2 regions of the Pseudomonas sp. JQ36 genome follow, and region 2 is predicted to be linked to the other one. Evidence: predicted binding sites of a transcription regulator. Region 2 holds the regulator's gene; the other holds the start of a gene.
What was found. The regulator sigma-54, encoded in region 2, starts transcription at its own class of promoters, with help from an activator protein. The targets are predictions, from matches to a motif close to ANTGGCATNNANNTTGCTNT.
Positions count from the first base shown of each region.

Region 1: a site for sigma-54 is predicted at 7,437-7,456, ahead of glnK (P-II family nitrogen regulator). Genes of this name have one in related genera too.

Region 1 covers NZ_CM132642.1:4,572,762-4,583,100, reverse strand. The annotation lists gene ACS4NR_RS20725 (NorM family multidrug efflux MATE transporter) at 1-56, opposite strand, end outside; gene ACS4NR_RS20720 (LysR substrate-binding domain-containing protein) at 216-1,136, shown strand; gene ACS4NR_RS20715 (methyl-accepting chemotaxis protein) at 1,318-3,294, shown strand; gene ACS4NR_RS20710 (aldose 1-epimerase family protein) at 3,514-4,728, shown strand; gene ACS4NR_RS20705 (YifB family Mg chelatase-like AAA ATPase) at 4,725-6,218, opposite strand; gene ACS4NR_RS20700 (accessory factor UbiK family protein) at 6,984-7,244, opposite strand; gene glnK (P-II family nitrogen regulator) at 7,658-7,996, shown strand; gene ACS4NR_RS20690 (ammonium transporter) at 8,033-9,370, shown strand; gene ACS4NR_RS20685 (secondary thiamine-phosphate synthase enzyme YjbQ) at 9,585-10,010, shown strand; gene sutA (transcriptional regulator SutA) at 10,113-10,339, shown strand, end outside.
Region 2 covers NZ_CM132642.1:5,818,001-5,828,339, reverse strand. The annotation lists gene mlaD (outer membrane lipid asymmetry maintenance protein MlaD) at 1-331, opposite strand, end outside; gene mlaE (lipid asymmetry maintenance ABC transporter permease subunit MlaE) at 331-1,128, opposite strand; gene ACS4NR_RS26230 (ATP-binding cassette domain-containing protein) at 1,128-1,937, opposite strand; gene ACS4NR_RS26225 (KpsF/GutQ family sugar-phosphate isomerase) at 2,213-3,187, shown strand; gene ACS4NR_RS26220 (KdsC family phosphatase) at 3,187-3,711, shown strand; gene lptC (LPS export ABC transporter periplasmic protein LptC) at 3,720-4,292, shown strand; gene lptA (lipopolysaccharide transport periplasmic protein LptA) at 4,279-4,824, shown strand; gene lptB (LPS export ABC transporter ATP-binding protein) at 4,824-5,549, shown strand; gene ACS4NR_RS26200 (RNA polymerase factor sigma-54) at 5,737-7,230, shown strand; gene hpf (ribosome hibernation-promoting factor, HPF/YfiA family) at 7,304-7,612, shown strand; gene ptsN (PTS IIA-like nitrogen regulatory protein PtsN) at 7,625-8,089, shown strand; gene rapZ (RNase adapter RapZ) at 8,092-8,949, shown strand; gene ACS4NR_RS26180 (HPr family phosphocarrier protein) at 8,965-9,240, shown strand; gene ACS4NR_RS26175 (ZIP family metal transporter) at 9,332-10,225, opposite strand; gene ACS4NR_RS26170 (superoxide dismutase) at 10,256-10,339, opposite strand, start outside.

The DNA of each region.
Region 1 (10,339 bases), 1.2 Mb from region 2:
AACGGCCCCGCCAGCCGCAGGATGGCCCAGAGTTCGGTACGCACAGGATGCTGCATGGTCATCACCACCCATCAATCAGAGGGAACAAGAGACCGTCGATTCTCGGCGCTTGGCAGGGTTTGCACAAAAGGATAAAAAGGATGGGTGGCATGATTAAAACTCATCATGAGTAAACCTCGCCGGGGTGGCCGGATGCCGCCAAAGGAGCTTTGTGTATGTCCCGTCGTCTTCCTCCCTTGTATGCCCTGCGCGCATTCGAAGCGGCGGCGCGGCACAGCTCGTTCACCCGGGCGGCCGAGGAATTGTCGATCACCCAGAGTGCAGTCAGCCGGCACATCAAGACACTGGAGGAACACTTTGCCTGCAAGCTGTTTCACCGCAGCGGACGCAACCTGCAACTCACCGAGTCGGCGCGGCTGCTGTTGCCGGGGATTCGCGATGGTTTTGCGGCCCTGGAGCGCGCCTGCAACACCTTGCGCGCCGAAGACGACATTCTGCGCATGAAAGCGCCGTCGACCCTGACCATGCGCTGGCTGCTGGCCCGGCTCAGCCGTTTTCGTCACCTACAGCCCGGCAACGAAGTGCAACTGACCAGTGCCTGGATGGACGTGGATTCGGTGGACTTCAACAACGAGCCCTTCGACTGCGCGGTGCTGCTGAGCGATGGGCACTTCCCGCCGGATTGGGAGGCCAGCCTGCTGTTTCCCGAGGAATTGATTCCTGTCGGCGCGCCGAACCTGCTGAACGATCAACCCTGGGATGTGACGCGGTTGGCCTCCACCGAGTTGCTGCACCCGACCCCGGACCGGCGCGACTGGCGCAGTTGGCTGGAACATATGGGGCTGTCCGATCAGGTTTCGCTCAAGGGCGGACAGGTGTTCGATACCCTGGAGCTGGGCATGATTGCCGCGGCGCGTGGTTACGGGGTATCGATGGGCGATTTGCTGATGGTCGCCGAGGATGTGGCGCAAGGAAGACTGAGCCTGCCGTGGCCGACTGCCGTCGCCAGCGGCCTGAATTACTACCTGGTGTGGCCGAAAACCCGTCCCGGGGGTGAACGTTTGCGCCGTCTCAGCGACTTCCTGCAAGGCGAAGTGCGGGCCATGGCGCTGCCGGATGTAACACGCTTGAGCTGAAACGTTAGAGCCGCCACAATGCCGGCCTTGTGCCATAACCCTGCTGTTCGCTCAAGTATTCGGCTTTACCGCCGAATACGTGCATGTGGAACCGTCGTGCAGGTATCCACGATTCACCCCCATTAGAAAATTATCCGAGCTGCGATCAAGGAGGATCGGCAAGTTCGGCCAGGAGCTGTCCATGTCTCAACCTCGCGCTCGGATCGCCTCGCAGCTGGGCCTCGCGCTCGCCGTGATACTGGCGATTGTCATCAGCGGCAGTACTGTCTTTGCTCTGCGTTCGCTGGATACCGCCAACCTCGCCACCCGTGAAGAACACCTCGCCAGTGAAGCGCGGCTGCTGGCCGACCAGTTGAGCACCTTCCACGGCACGTTGCGTGAAAGCACCCAGCGCCTGAGCGGGCTGTTCGAGAAGCGCTTCAGCGCCGGTCTGAGCATTCACCCGGATGCACCGGTGGCGGTGGCCGGTACCCAGACTCCTGGCCTGCACCTGGGCAGCGAAGTGCTGAACAACAACTTCAAGGAAGTCGACGAGTTCAAGCAAATGACCGCTGGGGTTGCCACGTTGTTCGTACGCAGCGGCGAAGACTTCGTGCGGGTCAGCACCTCGCTGACCAAACAGGACGGCACGCGCGCCATCGGCACTTTGCTCGATCATGCGCACCCGGCTTATGCGAAGTTGATGGCCGGGCAAGGCTACGTCGGCCGCGCGTTGCTGTTTGATCGCTCCTACATGACCCAATACACCCCGGTGCGCGACAGCAGCGGCAAGGTGATTGCGGTGTTGTTCGTTGGTTTTGACTACACCGACGCGCAGAACGCCCAGTTCGACAACCTCAAGCGCTTCCGCATTGGCCAGACCGGTTCGCTGGCGCTGCTGGATGAGCAGAACAAATGGCTGGTGGCGCCGGCGGGTGTCCAGGCACTGGATCAGGCGGTCACGGTGATCGGCGGCCTGGCCAAAACCCCGGGCAAGGGGCAGTTCTGGAGCGACAAGAACGAAGATTTTTACAGCGTTTCCGTGCCATTCGACGGTGGTCCGTGGGCGGTTGTGGCGAGCATGCCTAAAGCCGAAATTCGCGCGGTGACCTGGAGCGTCGGCACGCAACTGGCTATCGGCAGTCTGCTGGCCATGCTGCTGGCCGTCGGTTCGGTGGTGTGGTTGCTGCGCAGCAAACTGGCGCCGCTGAGTGATCTGGTGCGCCAGGCCGAAGCCCTCGGTGCCGGTGATCTGAGCGTGCGCCTGAACGTGTCGAGCAATGACGAGATCGGCCAGCTGTCCCGCGCGTTCAACCAGATGAGCCAGGCCCTGTCGACCATGGTCGAGCACATCCGCCGCGCCTCGGAAGAGGTCAACAGCCGCGCCCAGGCGCTGTCTGGTTTGTCCGGCGGTGCGTACGAAGGCATGGAGCAGCAGTCTGGAGAAATCACCAGCATGGCTGGCGCGGTGGAAGAGTTCAGCGCCACTTCGCTGAACATCGCCGACAACATGGGTGCGACTCAGCGTCTGGCGCAGGAAAATGCCCAGCAGACGCAAATCGGTCGTAGCTCGATGGAAGAAGCCTCGTCCTCGCTGGAGCAGATCGCAGGTGCACTGAACACCACCGCGACCGTGATCAACACCCTCGGTCAGCGCTCCCAGGAAATCGGCGGCATTGTCAGCGTGATCACCTCGATCGCCGAACAGACCAACCTGCTGGCGCTCAACGCGGCCATCGAAGCGGCCCGCGCCGGTGAACAGGGCCGTGGTTTTGCCGTGGTCGCCGATGAGGTACGCAACCTGGCTTCGCGCACCCGTCAGGCCACCGATGAAATTTCCGGGATGATCCACAGCATCCAGCAGGAAACCGGCAACGCGATCAGCACCATGGAGCAGGGCAATGTGCTGATGCAGGAAGGCCTGTCGCGTAACGCCAATGTCGCTTCGGCGCTGGCGCGGATCGATGAGCAGAGCCGTTCGGCAGGGCAGCAGTTCGCGGCGATCACCACCGCGACCCAGGAGCAGAGCAGCACCGCGACGTTGCTCAGCAGTAACCTGCAGAGCATTGCGCTGGCCAACAGTGAGCAGCGTGAGGTTGTTTCTAACTTGGCCGTGACCGCCAAAGAGCTTGAGAAACTGGCGGCGGACTTGCGCTCCGAGGTTGATCGCTTTCGTTGATACAGCCTTGATATAGCCTTCGCGAGCAAGCTCGCTCCCACAGTTTCCGGCGTGAATCACGATTTCTGTGAACACCCGAGATCCCTGTGGGAGCGAGCTTGCTCGCGAATGGATCCCCGCCAATTCTTGGTAAATCACACGATCGCAAGCTCCAACGCACTTGCTGAAACGTTTCCGCAGCGCTATAAAAATGGCACAACTCCAATAAAGGCTGCTGCCATGACCCCGCTCAAACTCGCCGTTGCACTCGGCGCACTCTCTGCTGCTTCCCACGCCATGGCCTGGGATTACGTACTTCTCGATACCAACAAGCCCGCGCAAAACTGGAGCATCACCAGTGAGCAGCTCGGGGTGAAAGCCGACAAGCCGTTCTCCGTGAGTCTGCGAACCTTGCACGGCGGACGACAGGAAGGTGTCAGCATCGTCGATATCGATAACGGCTCGATGAAACTCTCGGTGGTGCCGACCCGTGGCATGAATGTCCTGCAGGCGTCTGTAGGAAATGTGCGCATGGGCTGGGATTCGCCGGTCAAGGAAGTGGTCAACCCGGCCTTCATCGAACTCAACGGGCGCGGCGGGCTGGGTTGGCTGGAAGGCTTCAACGAGCTGGTGACCCGCTGCGGGTACGAATGGGTCGGCCATCCCGGCATGGACAATGGCGAGTTGCTGACTCTGCACGGGCGCGCCGCCAACATCCCGGCCAGCAGCGTTACCCTGCACATTGATGAGAAGCCGCCGTACGCCATCAGCCTGCGCGGCGAACTGAAGGAGCAGGCCTTCAAGAAAGTAGACTTCTCGGTCGTCACCGAGCTGGTCACCGAGCCGGGCAGCGTGCGCTTTGCCCTCAACGATACGCTGACCAACAACGGCGATTATCCGAAGGAATACCAGGCGCTGTATCACAGCAACTTCAGCACGCCGTTCCTCGAGCAGGGCGCCCGTTTTGCTGCGCCGGTAAAACAGGTCTCGCCATTCAACGACAAGGCCAAGGGCGACTTGCCCGACTGGCAGACCTACCGCGCACCGACCAAGGACTACGACGAAACCGTCTACAACGTCGTGCCCTATGCCGACGCCAAAGGCGAAACCCTGACCGTTTTGCACAACAAGGCCGGCAGCCTCGGTGTCTCCGTTGGCTTCAACACTCAGCAGTTGCCGGTGTTTTCCCTGTGGAAAAACACTGACACCCAAGGGCAGGGCTATGTCACTGGGCTTGAGCCGGGCACCAGTTTTTCTTACAACCGCCGCTATCAGCGTCCGCTGAATCTGGTGCCGACCATTGCGCCAAAGGCCAGCCAACAGTTTCAGATCAGCTACAGCCTGCTCGCAAACAAAGGCGCTGTGGATAACGCCTTGAAGCGCGTGACCGAGATTCAGGCCGGGCGTGAAACCGAAGTGCGGCAGACGCCGCTGGTTGATCTGACCGAGCATTAAGGCGTCGCTGGCCGGTATTGCAACGCCTCGGCCAGATGTTCGCGCTTGATTGCATCGACTTGCTCAAGGTCTGCCAGGGTTCTGGCGACTTTGAGCAAACGATGGGCTGAGCGCAGCGACAAGGTCAGCCGCTCACAGGCTGATTCCAGCCATTTCTCATCGGCTGTGGATAACTTGCAGTGCCGCTTCAGGCCTGGCAGATCGAGAAACGCATTGGCACAACGCTGACGCTTTTGCTGTCGTTCGCGTGCCTCGGCCACCACGGCTGCCGCACTGGCGCTGTCCTCGCCTGGCTTCACTGCCGGATTCAACGCCGTCGCTTCCCGCGCCACCGTCAGGTGCAGATCGATCCGATCCAGCAACGGCCCCGATAGCTTGTTGCGGTAGCGCTGCACCATGTCCGGTGTACACGAGCACTTGCCGCTCGGCTCGCCAAGATATCCACAGGGACAAGGATTCATTGCCGCCACCAACTGGAAACGCGCGGGAAAGCGTACGCGATCCTTGGCTCGGGCAATCACGATATGCCCGGATTCCAGCGGTTCGCGCAGCACCTCCAGCACCTTGCGATCAAACTCCGGCAGCTCATCGAGAAACAGTACGCCGTGGTGGGCGAGGGTGATCTCGCCGGGTTGCGGTTTCGAGCTGCCACCGACCAGTGCCGGCCCGGAGGCCGAGTGGTGCGGCTGGCGAAAGGGCCGCTGTGGCCAATGGGTCAGTGGCACGCCGCTGGCGACCGATTGAATCGCCGCCACTTCCAGCGCCTCGCATTCGGACAGCGGCGGCAGCAGCCCGGGCAAGCGACTTGCCAACAAGGTCTTGCCGGTTCCCGGTGGCCCACTGAACAACAGGTTGTGCGCGCCTGCCGCCGCAATCAGCAGCGCCCGTTTCGCGGCCATCTGCCCTTGTACTTCGTTGAGGTCGGGATAAGGTTTCGCCGCATGGATCAGCCCGTCCGAGACATAAGGCTCGACCGGCGTATGCCCGTTGAAATGCGCCACCGCTTCCAGCAGATGATCCACCGCAAACACCTTCAAACCCGAGGCCAGGCAAGCTTCTTCGGCATTCGCCCGCGGCACCACCAATGCCCGCCCGGCCTTGCGCGCCGCCAGTGCCGCCGGCAACACCCCGCGCACCGGCCGCACGGCACCGGACAACGCCAGCTCACCGAGGCATTCCACCTCATCCAGCGTCAGACACGGCACCTGCACACTCGCCGACAGAATCCCCAGGGCAATCGCCAGATCAAAGCGCCCGCCATCCTTGGGCAGATCCGCCGGCGCCAGATTCAGGGTGATCCGCCGCGCCGGAAACTGCAGCCCGGAATTGATGATCGCGCTGCGCACCCGATCCTTGCTCTCCTTCACCGCCGCTTCGGGCAGGCCAACCATGGTCAGCGACGGCAGACCGTTGGCCAGATGGACTTCGACGGTAACGGCGGGAGCATCCACGCCAATCTGGGCGCGACTGTGGACGATGGAGAGGGACATGGTCGTTCCTTGAGCTGAATCGGGGAGCCGCTTCCTGCGGCTTTTTGAAGGGTAGTTGGGGAAGGGCGATCAGGCGGGGGCGAACTTTCACTGGATGTTGCGGGAAAGTGGTCAACAAATTTCGAGGCGAAAAAAAAACCGCCTTGAGGAGACGGTTTTCATTTTGCAGGCTTCGGTGAGGCCAAGGCCTGCGTATCCTTTGCGGACACACTCACGTGCGGTCAGGTTATGCATGTTTGCTCATTGGCGCAAGTATCAGATGGGCTTGAAAGGGGGCAACGGTCCTGTTGCTAGCGCCTCCTAACGACTTGATACAAGTTGTTTAAATCGCTTTCTAAGGGCGGTCATAAAATCCGCAATGACGATGCCCACTCATGAAGTATTCGCGAAGTGTGGCCGGGAGCGTAAAGACTTCATGTTCCTCGACACGGTGTGAGACCCGTGCCGGTGTTGTATTCGGGGAACCCACACCCGGCCGCCTTAGCGGACATACTCACGTGTAGTCCCGAAGGTGTTCGTACGCCGGAAAGTGCATCGGAGGTTTGGCCCCACGCAAGAAGGGCCAAAGTATGTCTAAGTTTCTTAAACATATGTGGCGCCTCGTCAGAATCGCGTTATGGGCTTTTCGCCTGTACGAGTTTCTGCGAGACCGTTGGAATAATTCGTTGTAGAGGATTGATCTGACGGAAACCGCTCCTGCCTCGGCAGGAGCGGTTTAATTTCTTTTCGCAAACTTCAAGGCATTTTGGCTCAGGGTCTGCAGTCTTACTCGGCCGGCGGCGTCAGCTTCGCTTCCAGCTCGGCCACTTTCGCCTCAAGGCTTTCGAGGCGAGCGCGAGTACGCGCCAACACAACCATCTGACTATCAAACTCTTCACGGCTCACCAAATCGAGTTTGCTGAACGCACTCTGCAGCAGCATCTTGAACTGGCTTTCGATTTCGGCTTTCGGCAGCGGGGTGTCGCCGCTGAACAGGCGGGAGGCGGTGCCACTCAGGGCGTCGAGGAAGTCTTTGGGCGCGAGCATGGGAAGTGTCCTGTAAACAATGGCCGGCAGTGTATCACGCAGTGTCTATAGTCAATCTCGAAGTCAGGGATGCACGCTTTTCGCGCAGGCGGACGGACGGCAGCGCACCGTTGTTGTGCGTAACCGTCGGGCGTTTTTCGCGCAAACGCCTGTTGCAGCGGCCAAGGGATTGAAATCAGAGGAATTTGGCGAGATGGCAAGCTTTCTGCTTAGTCGGTAGTGACCCATGCACTGATGCAGTCGCTGTGACGAATGCAGTGCGGCAGGCGGGACGGGGAGTTTCGTCGGCAGCGGTTAGCTGGCGTCAGTCGGGCAGGTAAGGCCGACGATGCGTTACAAAGCCAGGCACTGCGCTTAGACTTGAGTCGGGTTTGTTTTCCTGGGGCAAGTCCACCAATTCGGGAGAGAGTTTCATGAAGCTAGTCACTGCCATCATCAAGCCGTTCAAGTTGGACGACGTGCGCGAGTCGCTGTCCGAAATCGGCGTGCAGGGCATTACCGTTACTGAAGTCAAAGGCTTCGGCCGGCAGAAGGGTCACACCGAGCTGTATCGCGGCGCGGAATATGTGGTCGATTTTCTGCCCAAGGTGAAAATCGACGTGGCCATCGACGACAAGGATCTGGATCGGGTTATCGAGGCGATAACCAAGGCTGCCAACACCGGCAAGATCGGTGACGGCAAGATCTTCGTGGTCAATCTGGAACAGGCGATCCGCATCCGTACCGGCGAAACCGATACCGACGCGATTTAAGCCGCCACAAACCCCAACGCCCCAGGAGAAAACAATATGACTCTGCGTAAATTCGCAGGGCTAGGAGCCCTGTTGTCCATCGTAATGCCCGGCCTTGCAATGGCGGCAGACGAAGTGGCGGCCCCGGTCCTCAATTCCGGCGACACCGCCTGGATGCTCACCTCGACCGCCCTCGTGCTGTTCATGACCATCCCGGGCCTGGCGCTGTTTTACGGCGGCATGGTTCGCTCGAAAAACATTCTTTCCGTGATGATGCAGTGCTTCGCCATTACCGGTCTGATCAGCATCCTGTGGGTCATTTATGGCTACAGCATTGCGTTCGACACCACCGGCATGGAGCAGGGCGTCGTCAACTTCAACTCGTTCTTCGGCGGCATGGGCAAGGCATTCCTCGCCGGTGTCACGCCTTCGAGCCTGACCGGCCCTGCGGCGCTGTTTCCTGAGGCGGTGTTCATCACCTTCCAGATGACCTTCGCGATCATCACCCCGGCGCTGATTGTCGGTGCGTTCGCCGAGCGGATGAAGTTCTCCGCGATGCTGATTTTCATGGGCATCTGGTTCACCCTCGTCTATGCACCGATCGCGCACATGGTCTGGTCCGGTAACGGCGGCCTGATGTGGGACTGGGGCGTACTCGACTTCGCGGGCGGCACCGTGGTGCACATCAACGCCGGTGTGGCCGGTCTGATTGCCTGCCTGGTATTGGGCAAGCGCAAAGGCTTCCCGACCACCCCGATGGCTCCGCACAACCTTGGTTACACCCTGATGGGCGCGGCGATGCTGTGGGTCGGCTGGTTCGGCTTCAACGCCGGTTCCGCTGCTGCGGCCAATGGCACCGCCGGTATGGCGATGCTGGTCACTCAGATTGCTACCGCTGCGGCTGCACTGGGCTGGATGTTTGCCGAGTGGATCACCCACGGCAAGCCAAGTGCACTGGGCATTGCCTCGGGTGTGGTTGCCGGTCTGGTGGCGATCACTCCGGCTGCCGGTACCGTGGGCCCGATGGGCGCACTGGTGATCGGTCTGGCGGCGGGCGTGGTGTGCTTCTTCTGCGCCACCACCCTGAAACGCAAACTCGGTTATGACGATTCCCTCGACGCATTTGGCGTACACGGTATCGGCGGTATCCTCGGCGCAATCCTCACCGGTGTGTTCGCTGCACCTGCTTTGGGTGGTTTCGGCACCGTTACCGATATCGGCGCGCAAGTCTGGATTCAGGTCAAAGGCGTTGGCTTCACGGTGATCTACACCGCGATCGTCACCTTCATCATCCTCAAGGTCCTGGACGCCGTGATGGGTCTGCGCGTGACAGAGGAAGAAGAGTCGGTGGGTCTCGATCTGGCACAACACAACGAACGCGGCTACAACCTGTAAGTACGCGCATTAAAAACTTGCCCGGTTCGCCGGGCATTTTTTTGCCTGGAATTTGTCATTGAAAGGAAGGCTGAAAGGATTTTTCGTACGGCTTTGGTCGTGTTTACGACGGGCATTTTTCTGCGGCCAATCGCTTACATCATTGCAGGAATATTAGGGCCTTTGTTTTTTCCCAGAGCGCGCTAGAATGCGCCCCGAACGTGCGGAGAACTGTATGTGGCAACAGACTCTGATAACCCTGCGGGCACGGCCCCGGGGCTTTCATCTGGTAACGGACGAGTTACTCGCCGGCCTGCCTGAACTCAAGGCGTGCCGGGTCGGTCTGTTGCATTTGTGGCTGCAGCATACCTCGGCGTCGTTGACCATCAACGAGAACGCCGATCCGGCGGTTCGTCGCGACTTCGAACGATTTTTCAATCGTCTGATCCCACAAGGAACAGACGGCTATGAGCATAACGACGAAGGCCTGGACGACCTCCCGGCGCACTTCAAGGCCAGCGTACTTGGCTGCCAGATCAGTCTGCCGGTTTCGGCAGGGCGACTGGCACTGGGCACCTGGCAAGGTGTTTATCTGGGCGAGCACCGTGATCATGGCGGTGCCCGTAAAGTCCTCGCCACCTTGCACGGTGAAGGGGCGTAAACCGTTGGTCACCAATGGTTACCGATTTTTTTCCGGCGGCTTTCGACAGTCGCCAAAGCTGGTCTATAACTAATCTGCTTTTCGCAAGTCATGAGGTAGAACATGAGCGACGATGATCTGGAAAACGACGACCTCGAAGTAGGCGACGAAGACGAGGCCGAGGAAGAACTGGGAGCAGCAGCGGAAGACGTTGCTGAAGACGATGGCGGTGATGATACGCCGGCCCCGGCTGCCAAAGGCAAAGCCAAGGCTGCGGTGTCGGTAGACGAGTTGCCGAGCATCGAAGCCAAGAACAAGGAGCGCGACGCCCTGGCCAAAGCCATGGAAGA
Region 2 (10,339 bases):
ACTTCTCGCCCAACAGACCAGCGGTCAGGATAGACGCTGTGGAGTCGGTCGGCAGGTTGTCGACCTTTTTGTCCACTTGCAGGGTTACCCGACCGGTAAAGCTGTCGCGATCCAGATCGATTGCCGTGACCTTGCCGATGGTCACACCGGCCATGGTCACTTTGGCTCTGACCGTCAAACCGGCGATATTGTCGAAGTAGGCATACAATTTATAGGTGTCGGTGGTCGAAGTCGGAGACAGGCCACTGACCCGCAGAGCCAATAGCAACAAAGCCAGGATCCCTGCCAGCAGGAACAGGCCGACACCGATTTCCAGGGTGCGGTTTTGCATCAGAAATCTCCAAACATCAAAGCGGTCAGAATAAAGTCCAGGCCCAGTACCGCCAGCGAGGCGAATACCACGGTCTTGGTGGTGGCGCGACTGATGCCCTCGGAAGTGGGCTCACAGTCATAGCCTTGGAATACGGCGATCCAGGTCACGACGAAGGCGAAAACGATACTTTTGATGACGCCGTTGAGCACATCACTGGTGAAGTTCACGCTGTTCTGCATGTTCGCCCAGTACGAGCCTTCATACACGCCAAGCCAGTCGACAGCCACCCACGAACCACCCCAGATCCCCACCACGCTGAAAATCATCGCCAGCACCGGCAGGGAAATGAAACCGGCCCATAGACGCGGGGCAATAATGTACTTAAGCGGATCGACACCGATCATTTCCAGGCTGGAAAGCTGTTCGGTGGACTTCATGTTGCCGATTTCCGCGGTCAGCGCCGAACCGGCACGCCCGGCAAACAACAGCGCCGTCACCACCGGCCCCAGTTCACGCAGCAACGTCAGGGCCACCATCTGCCCTACAGCCTGCTCCGAACCGTAGCTCGACAGAATACTGAAGCCCTGCAACGCCAACACCATGCCGATGAAAATCCCGGACACGACGATGATCACCAGCGACATCACGCCAACGGAGTGCAGTTGCTTGACCAGCAGGCCGAAACCGCCACTGATGCCACCGCGACCGAGCAAGGCGTGAAACAGGAACAGGGTCGCGCGGCCAAACACCGCGACGGCGTCGATCGCCGCCTCGCCGAAGCGGCGTACGCGTTCTATTAATGAAATTCTGCGCATCAGCGCTTCCCCAGAAGATCTGCGCGGTAATCCGTCGCTGGAAAATGGTACGGCACCGGGCCATCGGGGTTGCCGGTCATGAACTGGCGAATACGCGGCTCATCCGAATTCATCAATTCGTCCGGCGTGCCCTGCCCCAGCACCTGACCATCACCCACTACATAGATGTAGTCAGCGATGCTCGCGGTTTCGGCCAGATCGTGGGAGACCACGATGCTGGTGATGCCCAGCGCATCGTTGAGCAGACGGATCAGGCGTACCAGCACGCCCATGGCGATCGGATCCTGACCGACGAAAGGCTCGTCATACATGAGAATCTGCGGATCGAGCGCAATCGCCCGAGCCAGGGCGACCCGCCGCTTCATGCCGCCGGACAGCTCGTCAGGCATCAGCTCGATCGCACCGCGCAGACCGACCGCCTGCAACTTGAGCAGGACGATGTCGCGGATCATTTCATCCGGCAGTTGGGTATGAACACGCAGGGGAAAAGCCACGTTCTCGAAGACATCGAGATCGGTGAACAGCGCGCCGCTCTGAAACAGCACGCCCATGTGCTTGCGCGCATCGAACAGATCACTGCGCGACAGCGTCGGCAGGTTCTGACCGTTGACCCAGACTTCCCCGCTGGCAGGACGCAATTGCGCGCCCATCAAACGCAGCAGGGTGGTCTTGCCACACCCGGAAGGCCCCATGATGCCGGTAACCTTGCCACGCGGGATGCGAATATCGACGTTATTGAAAATGCTGCGCGCACCGCGCTTGAAGGAGACTCCCTTCAGCTCGACCGCGTAGGCGTTATCGGCACTCATCTAAACTCCTTGCGATGCAGCCTCTCACTCGGACGCCTGGCTTTCCGCAGAAAGCACATACCTCCCGGGCAGGCCGAACTGGCGGCGAACTATATCACTGCAAACGCCAAGCGCCCAAGGCCCCTGCCCCTCCGCGTTCAACGATATGACAGGCCTGATGGCACTTTTTCGGGGTTTTGGTGACAAGGAATGACAAAGCACGACGAACTTGCGTGAGGCTTTTCAACATAACCGCTATAATCGCCGCCTTTTCATCGGGCTATACGATTTCTGACATGAGCCAATCCAGCGACCTGATTCAATCTGCACAACGCACCATCCGCCTCGAAGTGGAAGCCGTACAAGGCTTGTTGCCCCATATCGACGCCGATTTCGTACGCGCTTGCGAGATGATTCTGGCCAGCAAGGGCCGTGTGGTCGTGGTCGGCATGGGCAAATCCGGGCACGTCGGCAACAAGATTGCCGCGACCCTGGCCAGCACCGGCACCCCGGCATTTTTCGTCCATCCGGCCGAAGCCAGCCATGGCGACATGGGCATGATCACCCGCGACGACGTGATCCTCGCGCTCTCCAACTCTGGCTCGACCAACGAAATCGTCACCCTGCTGCCATTGATCAAGCGCCTTGGCATCCAGTTGATCAGCCTCACCGGCAATCCGCAATCGCCGCTGGCCAAGGCCGCCGAAGTCAATCTCAACGTTCACGTCGAACACGAAGCCTGCCCACTGAACCTGGCACCGACTTCCTCGACCACCGCCGCGCTGGTCATGGGCGATGCCCTGGCCGTGGCGCTGCTCGAAGCGCGTGGTTTCACCGCCGAAGATTTTGCTTTTTCGCACCCGGGCGGCGCTCTGGGTCGACGCCTGCTGCTGAAAGTGGAAAATGTCATGCACGCCGGGCTAGAGCTGCCGCAAGTGCAGCGCGGCACCCTGCTCAAGGACGCGCTCATGGAAATGACCCGCAAGGGTCTGGGCATGACCGCGATTGTCGAAGCCGATGGCAAACTGGCCGGGATCTTCACCGACGGTGACTTGCGTCGCACGCTGGACCGCAGCATCGACATCCGCAGCGCCACCATCGACCAGGTCATGACCGCACACGGCAAGACCGCACGACCAGAGATGCTCGCCGCTGAAGCCCTGAAAATCATGGAAGACCACCGAATCAACGCACTGGTGGTCGTGGACGAAGAAGATCGCCCGATCGGCGCCTTCAACCTCTCCGATCTGCTGCGTGCAGGAGTGATGTAATGACAACCGATCTGCTGCAGCGCGGCAAAGCGATCAAACTGGCGGTGTTCGACGTCGACGGCGTCCTCACCGACGGGCGCCTGTACTTCCTCGAAGACGGCAGCGAATTCAAGACCTTCAACACCCTCGACGGCCAAGGCATCAAGATGCTGATGAATGCCGGTGTCGAGACCGCCATCATCAGTGGCCGCAAGACGCCGGTGGTTGAACGTCGGGCGAAGAACCTCGGTATCCCGCACCTGTTTCAGGGCCGCGAAGACAAATTGGTGGTTCTGGACGGTCTACTGGCGCAACTGGGCCTAAGCTATGAACAGGTCGCCTACCTCGGTGACGACTTGCCTGACCTGCCGGTGATCCGCCGCGTAGGTCTGGGCATGGCCGTTGCCAATGCTGCCGATTTCGTGCGCGAACACGCCCATGGCGTCACTCGGGCCCGTGGCGGCGAAGGTGCCGCCCGCGAATTCTGCGAATTGATCCTGCGCGCCCAGGGCCGCCTCGATGCGGCCAACGCCGCGTACCTGTGAGCCAAACCATGTTTAGCAAAAAATTTCGCAACTTCCTGCTGTTCGGCTGCATCGCCGCCATGTTTGCGGCGGTCGGCTACTGGAACATCAGTCCGGAACGCTTCCTCGACAAGCCTGTGGCCAAAGTCGAAGACACCGCTATCGACTGGTACGCCACCAACACACACACTCTGCAATACTTGCCAGACGGCAAAGTGCAGTACGAGATGACCTCCGACAAGGCCGAGCACGTCAAGGCAACGGACATCACACTCGTGACCAAACCCGACCTGAACATGTACCGCGGCACCGAATTTCCGTGGCACGTAACCAGTGAGCGTGGCGAAGTGAATCCGGACGGCACGCAGGTCGAACTGATCGATTCCGTGCGCATCAAGCGCACCGACGAAAAGAACCGCGATCTGCTGGTCACCTCCACTCGCATGACGGTGTTCCCGCAGCAACAATATGCGCAGACCGAGCAACCCGTTAGAATCGACGGCGCTGGCGGTGTATCGACTGGTGTAGGAATGAAAGCGTATTTGAAGGAAAGCAGGATACACCTGCTATCGAACGTAAGAGGACAGTATGAGGCTCGTTAAAACCCTCCCTATTTTGCTCAGTCTGGGCGCAGCACTGGGAAGCGTGAGCGCCTGGGCTCTGCCGAACGATCAGCAGCAACCTATCCGCATTCAGGCCGACGACGCCCAGCTGGACGACAAGAACGGCATCGCCACCTATAAAGGTGACGTGATCATTACCCAGGGTTCGATGATCGTTAAGGGCAATACGGTGACCATCACTCGCACCCCGACCGGTGACATCGACGTGGTGACTTCGGTCGGCAACCTTGCCTACTTCGAGCAACTGCAAACCCAGGGTGACACCAAGCCTGTTCAGGGCTGGGGTGTGACGATTCAGTACCATGCCGCGCAAAACCGCGTCGTGCTGATCGACAAGGCCAAGGTTGTCGACAAGGACAACAACACCACTCAGGGCGAGAAAATCGTCTATGACACGGTGAAGAAGCTGGCCAGTGCCGGTCGCGCTACCGGCAGCAAAGTCACCGAAGCGCGTCCGCGTATCGACATGGTGATCCAGCCGAAGAAGAAAACCGACGAGAAAACCCAGTAATGGCAACTCTGAAAGCTCAACACCTGGCCAAGGCCTATAAAAGCCGCCAGGTTGTGCGCGACGTCAGCCTGTCGATCGACAGCGGCCAGATCGTTGGCCTGCTCGGCCCGAACGGCGCGGGCAAGACCACCTGCTTCTACATGATCGTCGGCCTGGTGCAGGCCGATCAGGGCCGCGTACTGATCGATGATCTGGACGTCAGCCATCAGCCGATGCACGGCCGTGCCAAGGCCGGTATCGGCTATCTGCCGCAGGAAGCGTCGATTTTCCGCAAACTGTCGGTGGCCGATAACATCATGGCCATCCTCGAAACCCGCGCGGAACTCGACAAGGCCGGTCGTCGCAAGGAACTGGAAAGCCTGTTGCAGGAATTCCACATCAGCCACATCCGCGACAACCTCGGCATGAGCCTGTCCGGTGGTGAACGCCGCCGGGTGGAAATCGCCCGCGCCCTGGCGACCGCACCGAAATTCATCCTGCTCGACGAACCGTTCGCCGGTGTCGACCCGATCTCGGTCGGCGACATCAAGCAGATCATCCACCACCTCAAGGCCAAGGGCATCGGTGTACTGATCACCGACCACAACGTGCGTGAGACCCTGGATATCTGCGAGACCGCCTACATCGTCAACGACGGTCAACTGATCGCTGAAGGCGATTCGGCGACCATCCTTGCCAACGATCTGGTGAAGGAAGTGTACCTGGGCCACGAGTTCCGCCTATAAGCGAACAGTGCCCGGTGAGCCGCCCGGGCGCTGTATCGATTCAAGCAGGATTTAAAACGCTTTTATTGTTACAGCGCTCTAGGCAAACACGACAGTTTCAGGCATATAATTTGCTTAAGTTTGGCGCTCCGGCGCCCTGTAGTGGATGGCGCATGCGCGCCGGCGAATAAGGTGTTAAGCCCCTGCCATGAAACCATCGCTAGTCTTGAGAATGGGCCAGCAGCTGACGATGACACCGCAGCTGCAACAGGCCATCCGCCTGCTCCAATTGTCGACCCTGGACCTGCAACAGGAAATCCAGGAGGCCCTGGAATCCAATCCGATGCTCGAACGCCAGGAAGAAGGCGACGACTTCGACAATACCGATCCTTTGGCCGACAACGCCGAACAAAAACCCAACACCGACATTCAGGAACCGTCCTATCAGGAAGCCGCCCCGACGGTGGACAACCTGGAAGATGGCGAATGGAACGAGCGCATTCCTAACGAACTGCCCGTTGATACCGCCTGGGAAGATGTCTACCAGACCAGCGCCAGCAGCCTGCCCAGCAGCGATGACGACGAGTGGGACTTCACCACCCGCACCTCCGCCGGGGAAAGCCTGCAAAGCCATCTGTTGTGGCAATTGAACCTGGCGCCGATGTCCGACACCGACCGCTTGATCGCCGTGACCCTGATCGATTGCATCAACAATCAGGGGTACCTCGACGAAACCCTAGAAGAAATTCTCGACGCCTTTGATCCGGAGCTCGACATCGAGCTGGACGAGATCGAAGCCGTTCTGCATCGCATCCAGCAGTTTGAACCCGCCGGCATCGGCGCGCGCAACCTTGGCGAATGCCTGCTGCTGCAACTGCGTCAGCTCCCGGCCAAGACCCCGTGGCTCAACGAAGCCAAACGGCTGGTCAGCGATTACATTGATCTGCTGGGGAGTCGCGACTACAGCCAACTGATGCGGCGCATGAAGCTCAAGGAAGATGAACTGCGCCAGGTCATCGAACTGGTGCAGAGCCTCAATCCGCGCCCGGGCTCGCAGATCGAATCGACCGAAGCCGAGTACGTGGTGCCCGACGTCATTGTGCGCAAGGACAACGAGCGCTGGCTGGTTGAGCTGAACCAAGAGTCGGTGCCCCGTCTGCGGGTCAACGCGCAGTACGCCGGTTTCGTCCGTCGCGCCGACACCAGTGCCGACAACACCTTCATGCGCAATCAGCTCCAAGAGGCACGCTGGTTCATCAAAAGCCTGCAAAGCCGCAACGAAACGCTGATGAAAGTGGCCACCCAGATTGTCGAGCATCAGCGCGGCTTCCTGGAATACGGCGATGAAGCCATGAAGCCGTTGGTCCTGCATGACATCGCCGAGGCGGTCGGCATGCACGAATCGACGATTTCCCGGGTCACCACCCAGAAATTCATGCATACCCCGCGCGGTATTTATGAACTGAAATACTTTTTCTCCAGCCACGTCAGCACCTCCGAAGGCGGCGAATGCTCGTCCACGGCGATCCGCGCGATCATCAAAAAACTGGTTGCGGCGGAAAATCAGAAAAAGCCGTTGAGTGACAGCAAGATCGCTGGTTTACTGGAGGCACAAGGCATTCAGGTGGCTCGCCGCACCGTCGCCAAGTACCGCGAATCCCTCGGGATCGCGCCTTCGAGCGAACGCAAGCGGTTGATGTAAGCCACGTTACAGCGTTCCAGTGGCAGGCTCTTCGGCCTGCCGCTTTATGCACTGGCAACGAAGGAGAAGCTGTATGCAAGTCAACATCAGTGGACACCAACTGGAAGTGACCGAACCTCTGCGCACCTACATCAACGAGAAACTCGAACGATTGGAGCGCCATTTCGACAAGATCACCAACGTGCAGGTCACGATGTGTGTCGAAAAGCTCAAGCAGAAAATCGAAGCCACCTTGCATATACCCGGCAGCGAAGTGGTCGCCAACGCAGAAGATACCGATATGTACGCTGCGATCGACTCACTGACCGACAAGCTGGATCGCCAACTCAAAAAGCATAAGGAAAAGACCCAGAGCCTCCTTCAGGGCGCAACCGGTCGTTAACACCCCCAACCCATGATCCGACTTGAAAGTATCCTGACCCCCGGCCGTTCCCTGGTGAACGTGCCGGGCGGCAGTAAAAAGAAAGCCCTCGAACAGATTGCCAACCTCATCCATAAAGAAGTGCCGGATCTGGCCATGCAGGATGTTTTCGAGAGCCTGGTAGCCCGTGAGAAACTCGGTTCCACCGGTTTCGGCAACGGTATCGCCATTCCCCACTGTCGCCTCAAAGGCTGCGAATCGCCTATCAGCGCGCTGATGCACCTTGATGCCCCCATCGATTTCGATGCCATCGACGGCGCACCGGTCGACCTGCTGTTTGTTCTGCTGGTCCCGGAAGCGGCCACCGATGCCCACCTGGAATTACTGCGCCAGATCGCCAGCATGCTCGATCGCAAGGAAGTGCGCGAAAAACTGCGCAGCGCACCGAGCAACGAAGCCTTGTATCAGGTCGTCCTGAGCGAGCAGAACGGTCATTAATCATGCGTTTGATCATCGTCAGTGGCCGTTCCGGCTCGGGTAAAAGCACCGCCCTGGATGTCCTTGAGGACAACGGCTACTACTGCATCGACAACCTGCCGGCCGGCCTGCTACCGGAACTCGCCGAACGCGCCCTGATTCACACCGAGCTAACCCAGCCGCTGGTGGCCGTGTCGATCGATGCGCGCAATCTGCCGAGCCACCTGTCGCGTTTCCCCGAACTGCTTGAAGAAGTCCGGGCCCGGCACATCCAGTGCGATGTGTTGTATCTGGATGCCGACGATGAAACCCTGCTCAAGCGCTTTTCGGAAACCCGCCGGCGCCATCCGTTGAGCAATGCCGATCGCTCGCTGGCCGAGGCAATCAACGATGAGACCGCCCTGCTCGGCCCGATCGCCGATCTGGCCGACCTCAAGGTCAACACCACCAATCTCAATCTGTACCAGTTGCGTGACACCATCAAGCTGCGACTGCTGAACCAGCCGGAGCCGGGCACGGCGTTTCTGGTCGAGTCGTTCGGCTTCAAGCGTGGCATGCCAGTGGATGCGGATCTGGTGTTCGACGTGCGCTGCCTGCCCAATCCGTACTGGAAACCGGAACTGCGTGCACAATCGGGTCTCGACGCACCTGTCGCCGAGTACCTGGCTGCACAACCGGAGGTTGAAGAGATGTTCCAGGACATCTTCGGCTACTTGAACAAATGGCTGCCACGCTTTGCCGCGAGTAACCGCGCCTATGTCACCATTGCGATTGGCTGCACCGGCGGGCATCACCGTTCCGTTTACCTGACTGAACGTCTGGGTCAGGCCCTGCAGAAAACCCTGAAGAACGTCCAGGTTCGCCACCGCGACCTCACTTAAAGGATTCACACCGCGATGCCTGCTCGTGAAATCGAAATCATCAACAAATTGGGTCTGCATGCCCGAGCGTCGGCCAAGTTCGTCGGGGTGGCGGGCCAGTTTCCCGATTGCACCATCAGAGTAGGCCGCACCCCGGAAAACACGGTGGACGGTAAAAGCATCATGGCGATGATGATGCTGGCTGCCGGCAAAGGCACCAAAATCTATCTGAGTACCGAAGGCCATCAGGAACAGGAAGCGCTGGATGCATTGGTGGCGTTGATCAACAACTACTTCGATGAGGGTGGTTGATCGTCAAAAGACCAAAAGATCGCAGCCTTCGGCAGCTCCTACACTGGAATCCAGATCCCTGTAGGAGCTGCCGGAGGCTGCGATCTTTTTTTCAGCCCAATGCGGTATCCATCACCATCATCAGACAAAACCCGATCAGCAAGCCAAGACTGGCCAGCTTGTCATGACCATGGCGGCGCGATTCCGGAATGACTTCGTGAGTCACCACCAGCAACATCGCCCCCGCCGCCAGCGCCAGCCCCAATGGCAATAACAGCTCCGCCAGACTGACCAGCCAGGCACAGAGCAGTGCAAACACCGGTTCGACCAGCCCTGACGCCGCACCGATCAAGAACGCCTTGACCCGCGACATCCCCGCCCCGGCCAGGACCAGCGCAATCACCAATCCCTCCGGCACATCCTGCAAGGCGATGCCCATCGCCAGACTGTCGGCATCCGGCATGCCGCCGCCAGCCGACACACCCACCGCCATGCCTTCCGGGATGTTGTGGGCAATGATGGCGAAGACGAAGAGCCAGATGCGCGGCGGAATCACTGGGTGTTCCAAGGTGCCGACAAGCATTTCCGGTGAGGCGCCGGACAGTTTCAGATCCACCAGATACAAACCGAATGCACCGAGCATGATGCCGAAGCAGATCAGACCGCTGGCGGCCCAAGGTGTCAGGCCCAGACTTTCGGCGGCGGTTATGCCCGGCACGATCAGCGAAAACGCGGTCGCCGCCAGCATCACGCCGGCGCCGAAACCCAGTAGCGTATCGCTGAGCCTCTGCGGCATGCGCCGGATCACCAGCACCGGCACCGCGCCGAGCGCCGTACCGAGGGCGCAGATCGCGCCACCCTGCAAGGCGCGCGACAGCTTCGGCTGCAGATCGAGCCATTCCAGCCCGTGCGCCGCCAGCAACGTCATGCCCGCCAGCAGCAACAGCGACCCGATCGCGTAACGAAACATGCGCCCACCGCCAATCGCCAGTGTTTCAGTGCCCATAGTCAGCCCTGGATCGTTTTTATAGAAGACTTAAACCAGTGCAGCCTGATAGCGCGCAGCAACTTCCGGCCAATTGATCACGTTGTAGAACGCATTGATGTATTCCGGACGGCG